3 regions of the Pantoea sp. XAF26B01_ASV70 genome follow, and region 2 is predicted to be linked to each of the others. Evidence: predicted binding sites of a transcription regulator. Region 2 holds the regulator's gene; each other region holds the start of a gene.
The links. The regulator LexA, encoded in region 2, represses DNA repair genes until DNA is damaged. The targets are predictions, from matches to a motif close to TNCTGTATGTACATACAGNA.
Positions count from the first base shown of each region.

Region 1: the regulator LexA is predicted to act here: its motif matches at 1,921-1,940, upstream of umuD (translesion error-prone DNA polymerase V autoproteolytic subunit).
Region 3: the regulator LexA is predicted to act here: its motif matches at 1,105-1,124, upstream of mutH (DNA mismatch repair endonuclease MutH).

Region 1 covers NZ_CM137251.1:2,334,180-2,337,458, forward strand. The annotation lists gene ACX8ZY_RS10895 (hypothetical protein) at 1-57, opposite strand, end outside; gene umuC (translesion error-prone DNA polymerase V subunit UmuC) at 209-1,477, opposite strand; gene umuD (translesion error-prone DNA polymerase V autoproteolytic subunit) at 1,480-1,899, opposite strand; gene ACX8ZY_RS10910 (hypothetical protein) at 2,235-2,486, shown strand; gene ACX8ZY_RS10915 (hypothetical protein) at 2,596-2,820, opposite strand.
Region 2 covers NZ_CM137251.1:3,897,553-3,900,831, reverse strand. The annotation lists gene plsB (glycerol-3-phosphate 1-O-acyltransferase PlsB) at 1-704, opposite strand, end outside; gene ACX8ZY_RS18450 (diacylglycerol kinase) at 833-1,201, shown strand; gene lexA (transcriptional repressor LexA) at 1,307-1,921, shown strand; gene dinF (MATE family efflux transporter DinF) at 2,022-3,279, shown strand, end outside.
Region 3 covers NZ_CM137251.1:928,459-931,737, reverse strand. The annotation lists gene ptsP (phosphoenolpyruvate--protein phosphotransferase) at 1-131, opposite strand, end outside; gene rppH (RNA pyrophosphohydrolase) at 144-671, opposite strand; gene mutH (DNA mismatch repair endonuclease MutH) at 1,356-2,033, shown strand; gene ACX8ZY_RS04555 (TerC family protein) at 2,133-2,843, shown strand; gene ACX8ZY_RS04550 (YgdI/YgdR family lipoprotein) at 2,962-3,180, shown strand.

The DNA.
Region 1 (3,279 bases), 1.6 Mb from region 2:
TGTGAAATGTATTGCGGGCCAGAGCATCACTCTGGCTTCAAACTGCCTGAAATCCATTATATTTACCTGGTAATTTGCTTAAATTACCCGATGAAAAACTACTCATCGGGTCAGGCAAAGCATAACTTCCTGCCACTTTAATCGCGTGATAAAAAAAGCTTTTAGCAGAGGCCGCGGTTTCAGCAGCAGAGGAACATCGGGTCAGCCTTCACTTAAGCGCAACCACAGGCAGATCGGTTATCCGGGTGGTATAGGCAGGCGACAGCATCTCGCGTTTCATCGACCAGGCTTTGTTGATCCCCTGCCCGGCAAACCACAGCTTCCCGCTGCCGAGCTTATTGACTGTGTCGATCAGCTTCATCAGCTCTTCGCTATTGCGGCGTGGCTGATGTTCGTCAAACAGATCAAACTGAGCCACGCCCTGGCTGAAAAAATCCCCCAGCACGATGCCGGCCTTCATATAGCGATGTCCCTCAATCCAGATGTTATCCAGGCACGCCATTGCAACTCTGATGATGTCGCGTGTGTCCTGCGTCGGAATCAGCAGTTGCTCCATCGACTGATTGCCATAAAAGGGTTCGTCAGTCGCATGCGGACTGGTGCGTACAAATACCCCTACCTGACGACAATATTGATTCTCACGGCGCAGCTTCTCCGCCGCGCGCTCGGCATACGCGCAGACAGCCTCGCGCATCTGATCGTAGTCGGAGATACGGCTGCCAAACGAGCGCGAACACATGATTTGCTGTTTTACCGGCGTCACTGACTCCAGCTCCAGACAGGATTCGCCACGCAGCTCTCTGACAGTGCGCTCCAGCACGACGCTGAACTGTTTGCGGATGGCCTCGGTGCTTTGATCGGCCAGATCTTTTGCCGTCATAACGCCCATAGCGTTGAGCCGTTTGCCGATCCGATGACCCACGCCCCAGACTTCCGCCACATCAATCAGCGCCAGCAGCTTTTTTTGTCGTTCAGGGTTCGACAGGTCGACAATGCCGCCGGTTTTGCTCCACTTTTTGGCCGCAAAATTCGCCAGCTTGGCCAGCGTTTTGGTCTGTGCAATGCCGACGCCCACGGTCAGATGGGTCTCTTTGCCTATTCGTTCTCTGACCTGGCGACCAAAGGTCTCCAGCGCCATACAGTTCTGCACGCCGGTGAGATCCATAAACGCCTCGTCGATCGAGTAGATCTCCACCGACGGCGCCATCTCTTCCAGTATGGTCATCACCCGATGGCTCATGTCGGCGTAGAGCGCATAATTTGAGCTGAAGACCTGCACCGCGTGACGCGTTAGTTCTTCACGCATTTTAAAATAGGGCGCGCCCATTTTGATGCCGACTTTCTTTGCCTCGGCGCTGCGCGCAATCACGCAGCCGTCGTTGTTCGACAGCACTACTACCGGTTTACCTTTAAGGTCAGGCCGGAAAACGGTCTCACACGACGCGTAAAAGCAGTTCACATCGACCAGCGCGAACATGGTCAGTGGGTCGCTTTAATAACAAAGGTCACAACGCCAAACACTTCCAGCGCATCTTCGGTCTGGATAGCGATCGGTTTAAATTTGGTATTCATCGGCATCAGTTGCAGGCAGGGATGAAGCTGGAGACGTTTAACGGTGAATTCACCTTCGACCGCGGCGACCACAATATCGCCGTGTGAGGCGGTGAGTGAACTGTCGACCACCAGCATGTCACCATCATTGATGCCCGCCTCAATCATTGACTCGCCGCTGACACGGACAAAATAGGTGGCGCTGGGGTGCTGAACCATCAGCGCATTGAGATCAATACGTTGTTCGACATAATCCTGCGCCGGGGATGGAAACCCGCACGGCACACGTTCGATATATAGCGGTAAAGGCATAACGGCACGAATGTCCGCAGGTTTAATGAATTCCATAATTTCGCTCCTTTTTCAGATTACTGTATATAAACACAGTAATAGCTAATCCCCCTTTTAATCAAGTGACATGGAACATCTTTAAGCGAAAGGGTTGATGGTAATGCACTTTTTTTTAAACGTTTTTTCGCATTGCCGTCAGAGTAAGCAGAAACGGGTTACTTTCGCCGCATCGCCGGAATAGCGTCGATTTCTTCTTACAGTAAAGAATCTTATAAATTCACCGGCTGATTATTTTTACTTAAGGAAAATCTGACAACGCTTCTCTGGCATTCGGAGAGGTTTGAATATTACGGGCGGGCTGGTTATTCTGCTTTTTTAAGCATGGAGGGATTATGGCAGACGACGATCGAATCAAACATCTTGAAGAGGCAGTTGCGCAGTTAAGGGTTGAGACTACGGTATTAAAAGCGATACTCGGTCAGCAAATTGCGCTGAATAATCTCAATTACAAAGGGAAGTTTGACGATGTACTGGCGGCGCTGGCGAAAGAGTATGCCGAACGCGGTCTGGAAGAGGGCAATAACCAGGCTATCCATGATGCCCTGCGTCAGTATATTAAATATGAGCCACCCGCAATGGAATAAGCGGATTTTCCGGCAGCGTCCGATTGCCGGACTTTACCGGCTCCTGAACGCTGCCACCGCCCTGTCCTGCACCGCCTCCGCAGCAGCCTCAGACGATACCGGTTAGTATTTACACCTCGCTGTCACTCTCCAGCGCATCCTGAATCGCGTCGGCCAGATTAGCAACTTCATTCGCCACGGCCTGCAGATCCCAGGCGGTTTTTGAGCCGGTTGCAGAGGTGGAGGCGCTGACGGACTCTTTTGCCACTGACAGAGCAGCAGCCACGGCGACCGAACGTTTATGTTGTTCCTGAGTCATGCCCGCAGGCGGAATTGCGAAATAGTCGTGAACCATGATCATTTCCTTGTGATAAATAAGGAGTCAACCTTAGCCTTCTGCATCAGGCGTGGGAAGTGAATTATGCGGCATGGCCTGTCAGACGCCCAGGATTGCAGCAGCACAATCGCACCTGCCACTTTTCCAGCGCTGAAACCTGTACAACTTTGGCTGAAATCTGCGGAAAAAAGCGATTTTAACGCATTGATGTGTCGTCAGCACAATCCCCAGCCTGCTGGTCTGAAAATCGCCACCCCTCTGAAAATCTCACCAACCCACTGTATTTATTCAATTAACCATCGAAAACCTCTTTTCTCACTTTAAACATGCTTTTTATATACACCACCGACCAGTTAAATTTTGTCAAATTTCATTGTACAACTTTGCGATTCTTGTATAACTTTGTCTCGTGATGTTAAATCACTTGTAACGAAAGGTGCTTTGCACCGCATCTGAAGGTGTTGTGGATTTCCACCT
Region 2 (3,279 bases):
GCTTCATCTTCTACTGCTTTTTCAATCGCTTTGGATTGCAGCAGACGAGTAAACAGATCCTGACGCGCCGGCAAGCGCGGGCCAATCGCCGCCAGCCGCTGGCGGGCAAAATGAATGCGCGCCACACGAGCCAGCTTCTGGGCGATCGACTGATCCGTACCGTGTTCAGTTGCCATGCGGCGCAGCGACACCGTCGGCGAGAAGCGGACAAAACTGTCGCGCCCGTGCCAGATCACCGCAAAAAACTTCTGCACCCCGTTCAGCACCCGCAGGTGTGGCGTTGCTTCGCCCTGGACTTCACGTCCTGGTGCGCGGCCAAACATCACCGTGACCGGCAGCATCTGAATATCCAGCTTAGGGTTATTGCGATGCAGGTCCAGGTAATCGTGAAAAATTTTCACGGATTCAACGCTGGGCACAAAATAGGGGAAGACGCGAGGGCCATTGTGGATAAAGACGTGGCGCGGCAGCAGAGAACCATCAATCTCCAGCGGAGTGAGCGGGTCGGGCAGATGATGCCGCAGACACTGTGCGCGTAAAGTCAGTAAGTCGGCCTTCGAATCGTAAGGCAAAACATACATAATAGGTCGGGTCGGATCCAGACCATGTTCAGACACGGGATCGGCCGGAATGGCCTTACTTTTTACCAAAAACGACAGTGGTAAATTAAGCAGTTTGTAATAGAGTTTACGCCAACCTGACATAGACAACATGAAGCCTCTTGTTAGCAAAGCGCCGCAAGCATACCAGAAAGCGCAGCGAAGATCTGTGGTGGTGCCAATTGCACGCAGCCCAGACATTGACGTCAATCCGATGAAAGGGTTCCCACATCATGGCAAATAATGCCACCGGACTTATCAGAATAGTAAAAGCTGCAGGTTACTCATGGCAGGGACTGCGTGCCGCCTGGCAACATGAAGCGGCGTTTCGGCAGGAAGCGCTGGCTGCGCTGGCCGCTATTGTTATTGCGTGCTGGCTGGATGTCGATGTGGTCTCCCGCATCCTCATGATTGGGGCGGTGGTGCTGGTGGTCATTGTTGAAATCCTCAATAGCGCCATTGAAGCAGTGGTCGACCGCATCGGTCAGGAGCATCATCCGCTGGCGGGCCGGGCAAAAGACATGGGCTCGGCGGCGGTGCTGATCAGCATCTTACTGGCACTCTTCGTCTGGATCGCGCTGCTCTGGACACATTTGCGATAAGCCTTCCATAACGCGTCTGAGGGCGCGTTTTCCCTGACAATCGGTTTCCATTTCACCAATACCTGTATATACTCACAGCGACTGTATAAACAACCAGGGGGCGGGATGAAAGCATTAACCAGCAGGCAGCAGCAGGTCTATGACCTGATTCGCGACCATATTTCTTCAACGGGCATGCCGCCTACGCGTGCCGAGATCGCCGCGCAGCTGGGCTTCCGTTCGCCGAACGCGGCAGAAGAGCATCTGAAAGCGCTGGCGCGCAAAGGCGTCATCGAGATCGTTTCCGGTGCATCGCGCGGCATTCGACTGTTAATGGAAGAAGAAGCCTCAGAAGGGCTACCGCTGATTGGCCGGGTTGCTGCCGGTGAGCCGATCATGGCGCAGGAACATATCGAAACCCACTACAAGGTCGATCCGGGCCTGTTTAAGCCGTCTGCTGACTTCCTGCTGCGCGTCAGCGGAATGTCGATGAAAGATATCGGGATTATGGATGGCGACCTGCTCGCGGTGCATAAAACCCAGGATGTGCGTAACGGCCAGGTTGTGGTTGCCCGCATTGATGATGAAGTCACCGTTAAGCGCTGGAAAAAGCAGGGTGCTATCGTGCATCTGCTGCCGGAAAACAGCGATTTTGACCCGATTGTTGTCGATACCCGTGCGCAGTCACTGACCATAGAAGGTCTGGCTGTTGGCGTGGTGCGCAACGGTGAGTGGCTCTGATTCTTCTGCCAGCGTGCATTCGCCTTCTCTGATGCTATTCTGTCTGCCCTAATTTTGTCGCTGCCTCTTTTGCGCAGCGACACTGAGCACGGAACGGCGAATGCGCTTTATTACGGCAACCGATAAAAATCTCTGGCGGCTTGCGCTGCCGATGATCCTTTCAAATATCACCGTTCCCTTACTTGGAGTGGTCGATACTGCAGTAATTGGTCATCTCGACAGCCCTGTCTATCTTGGCGGGGTTGCGGTCGGGACTACAGTGACCAGCTTCCTCTTTATGCTGCTGCTTTTCCTTCGAATGAGTACCACTGGCCTTACGGCGCAGGCATTTGGCGCGGGCGATAAAATGGCGCTGGCACGCGCGCTGACTCAGCCGCTGATCATTGCGCTGCTGGCGGGCGTACTGTTCATCGCTTTGCGTTATCCGATTATTCAGCTGTCGACCCATCTGGTTGGCGGCAATCCCGATGTACTCGAACAGGCGGCACTGTTTATTCAGATTCGCTGGCTCAGTGCGCCTGCCACGCTGGCAAACCTGGTCATTCTGGGCTGGCTGCTGGGCGTGCAGTATGCACGCGCGCCGGTGATCCTGCTGGTGGTGGGCAACCTGGTTAACATCGTGCTCGATCTCTGGCTGGTGATGGGGCTGCACTGGGGTGTCGCGGGGGCGGCAACCGCCACGGCGCTGGCGGAATACATTACGCTGGGTGTCGGCAGCATCATGGTCTGGCGGGTGTTAAAACTGCGCGGAATTACGCTTAGCCTGCTGAAGCAGAGCTGGCGCGGTGACAGCGGCCGGCTGCTGCGACTGAACCGGGATATCATGCTGCGCTCTCTGATGCTGCAGCTCTGTTTCGCCTCGCTGACCGTACTGGGTGCCCGGCTGGGTCCGGATGTGGTGGCGGTTAACGCAGTATTACTGATGTTCATCACTTTTACGGCTTACGCGCTGGATGGCTTTGCCTATGCGGTTGAAGCTTTTGCGGGTGAGGCGCATGGTGCAAAAGATGGCAGCAAACTCCTGCGCGTCTGGCACTCTGCCTGTCGGCAGGCGGTGGTGGTGGCGCTGTTCTTCTCGCTGATCTATGCCATTTTTGGCCCGCAAATCGTTACCCTGCTGACCTCTCTTCAGTCACTCCAGCAGACAGCGGACCGCTATCTGGTCTGGCAGATGATTATGCCGCTGATCGGTGTCTGGTGTTATCTGCTGGATGGCATGTTCATCGGGGCGACGCGCGGGCGCGAGATGCGTAACAGCATGGTAGTTGCCGCAGCCGGCTATTTTCTGACGCTGCTTAGCGTACCGGTGCTGGGTAACCATGGTCTTTGGCTGGCAGTCACGGTTTTCCTGGCGCTGC
Region 3 (3,279 bases), 1.2 Mb from region 2:
TCGGCGAGGTAAACGGAACAGACTTCCGTATCCATCGCCAGACAGATCTCATTAACCAGGATGTCGAGTGCTTCATTGAGACGCGGCGCACTCGCCACTTTTTCTACAATTTCGCGCAACTGAGTGAGCATAAAGGGCGTGGCCTATCCTCTCTTACGTCGATGGGCAGGATTATTTCGCTGCCCCGCACTCTCCTGCATAGACATCACCACGCCAGCGAATTCCTTCATCACCCGACGATAAACGTCGCGCTTAAAGGAGACAACCTGACGCACCGGATACCAGAAACTGACCCAGCGCCAGCCATCGAACTCGGGCGTGCTGCTGTGCTGCACATTGATATCCGCGTCATTACACATTAACTGCAGAAGAAACCACTTTTGTTTCTGGCCGATACATACCGGCTTTGTGTCCCAACGCACCAAACGTTTTGGCAACTTGTAACGTAACCAGTTACGGGTAGAAGCAAGTATTCGAACATCTTTCCGGTGTAATCCGACTTCTTCGAACAGTTCGCGATACATCGCCTGTTCTGCGGTTTCACCGGGATTGATGCCTCCCTGAGGAAATTGCCAGGAGTGCTGTCCAAAGCGCCTGGCCCATAACACTTGTCCCTGCCGGTTACAGATTACGATACCAACATTCGGGCGGTAGCCATCATCATCGATCACCGGACTACCTCAAAGCAAAATTTGAATGAGCTGATTGTTTCACACTCCTTACAGGCGGTAAACCACTGGATTCATGGGGGGTTAAGCCATCATCGCCGGGATAACTCACAGAAAATGGCAAAGTTATAAACAATGACCGAGAAAAAGATCGATCTTATTCACCTTTTCTGTGGATAGCTTTGTGCAGAACGCGGGAGTTATCTGAATAACCTTTTCCGTGCGCGCTGAAGAGCCAAAATGAGCCAGCAACACATCATTATGATTTTTAATGAAATTAAATCGAAAACCTTACCGGTAAATCTTTTATAAACAGTGAATATTTTCATGGTAACTGACAATTGCTTAAAATATAAGCACACTGCTTTTTATCCACAGATAATCGCTCAGGGTTAGGCCAGAGCGGCGAAATTATGGCCAGATCGTGAAAAGTCAAGGCTGTAAATGGAACCAGTACCGCACTCAGACGGTGGTTATCCCATTTTTCTGTGGATAACCGGGCTGGAGATCCTGTTCATTGTTGCGGGTAAGCTGGGATAACCCTGAAGCACCTGGGGCGGCGAGCGTGCAATCCGCTAAAAAAAGCACGATCTATCATGTTATTATCGATCCCTGACGCGGATTATTTATGTGAGAAACGTGACTCACCTGCTGTTGTACAATTTTTAACCAATGCGAGTATTCACCATGAGTTACCAGCCAGGACCACCTGAAGATGAAGCCAGCCTGCTGGCACGCGCGCAGGATTTAGCCGGTTTAACCCTGGAAACCCTGGCCGCGCGCGCCGGTCTGCCCATGCCTGCGGATCTCAAACGTGATAAGGGCTGGGTCGGCATGCTGCTTGAGTGGCATCTTGGTGCCAGCGCAGGCAGCAAAGCGGAGCAGGACTTTGCCCATCTGGGTATCGAACTGAAAACCATCCCGATTGATGCGCAGGGTAAACCGCTGGAAACCACCTTTGTATGCGTGGCACCTCTGACCGGCAACAGCGGCGTGACCTGGCTCACCAGCCATGTGCGCCACAAGCTGGCGCGGGTATTGTGGATCCCGGTTGAAGGCGGGCGTGAGATTCCGCTGCGGGAACGCCGTGTCGGCGCGCCGCTGTTATGGAGCCCCGATGCAGAAGAAGATGAGATGCTGCGGCAGGACTGGGAAGAGCTGATGGATATGATTGTGCTGGGTCGCGTAGAGCAGATTACCGCGCGACATGGTGCCTGGCTGCAAATACGGCCCAAAGCCGCCAATAGCAAAGCGCTGACAGAAGGAATCGGCGATCAGGGCCAGCCAATCATGACGCTGCCGCGCGGTTTCTACCTGAAGAAAAGCTTCACCGGGCCCCTGCTGGCGCGTCATTTTCTCCTCTGAACGTCGCCACCCGCGTTGATGTGTCGCAATTTTGTGGGAGATCGGCGAAATGAATGCGTATAATCGCCGTTTACTTTTCGTTTAGGATTAAATGTCGGTATGTTTGAGTGGATTTCCGATCCCAACGCCTGGCTGGCGCTGGGCACCCTGACCATCCTTGAGGTGGTGCTGGGTATTGATAACATCATTTTCCTGTCGCTGGTGGTCGCTAAACTGCCAAAACACCAGCAAGCCAGCGCACGTCGCATTGGTCTGATGGGCGCGATGCTGATGCGTCTTGGCCTGCTGGCTTCTATCGCGTGGGTAGCCCGTCTGACTAACCCGCTCTTTACGCTGATGGATCATGCGTTCTCGGCGCGCGATCTGATTCTGCTGTTTGGCGGACTGTTCCTGCTGTGGAAATCGAGCATGGAGATCCATGAAACGATCGAAGGCAGCGAAGGCGAACACAACACCCGCGTCCATTCCTTCCTGGGTGCGATTGTGCAGATCATGATGCTCGACATTATTTTCAGCCTCGACTCGGTGATCACGGCCATCGGCCTCTCCGATCATCTGTTCATTATGATGGCGGCGGTGGTTATTGCCGTGCTGATGATGATGTTCGCTGCGCGCGCGATCGGTGAGTTTGTTGACCGCCATCCGTCAGTGAAAATGCTGGCTCTCTCTTTCCTGATTCTGGTCGGTTTCACCCTGATCCTGGAGAGTTTTGCGGTCCACGTACCAAAAGGTTACATTTATTTCGCTATGTTCTTCTCAATGGCGGTTGAGTGTCTTAACCTGATGCGCAGTAAGAAAAAGCACGCCTGATAAAGTCAAGGGCGAGCCTGCTCGCCCGGTTATTTTCAGATTCATACGATTAACCCTGCCGGCAAAACCATTTATTACTACACTGTTTGCACTTGACCATTTGTGAGGATTAGGCGTGATGAAAGGGTTGGCAGGAGTAGCACTGGTGATGGTAACCGCCGCATTCTTAAGTGGATGCAGTTCTGATTATGTCATGGCGACCAAAGATGGCCGGATGATCATGACCGAAGGCAAGCCGAGCATTGATAAAGAGACCGGCCTGGTGGAGTACACTGACCAGACGGGTCATATGGTGCAGATTAACAGCGATGAGGTTTCTACGATCATTGAACGTTAAGTGCCCGATTTAATCACCTGCCACCGATTCCCGGCTGGCAGGTGATTTCCCCGACTTTTCCCCCTTCCTTCCCCGCCATTGCTCGCGCTATAGTCCCTG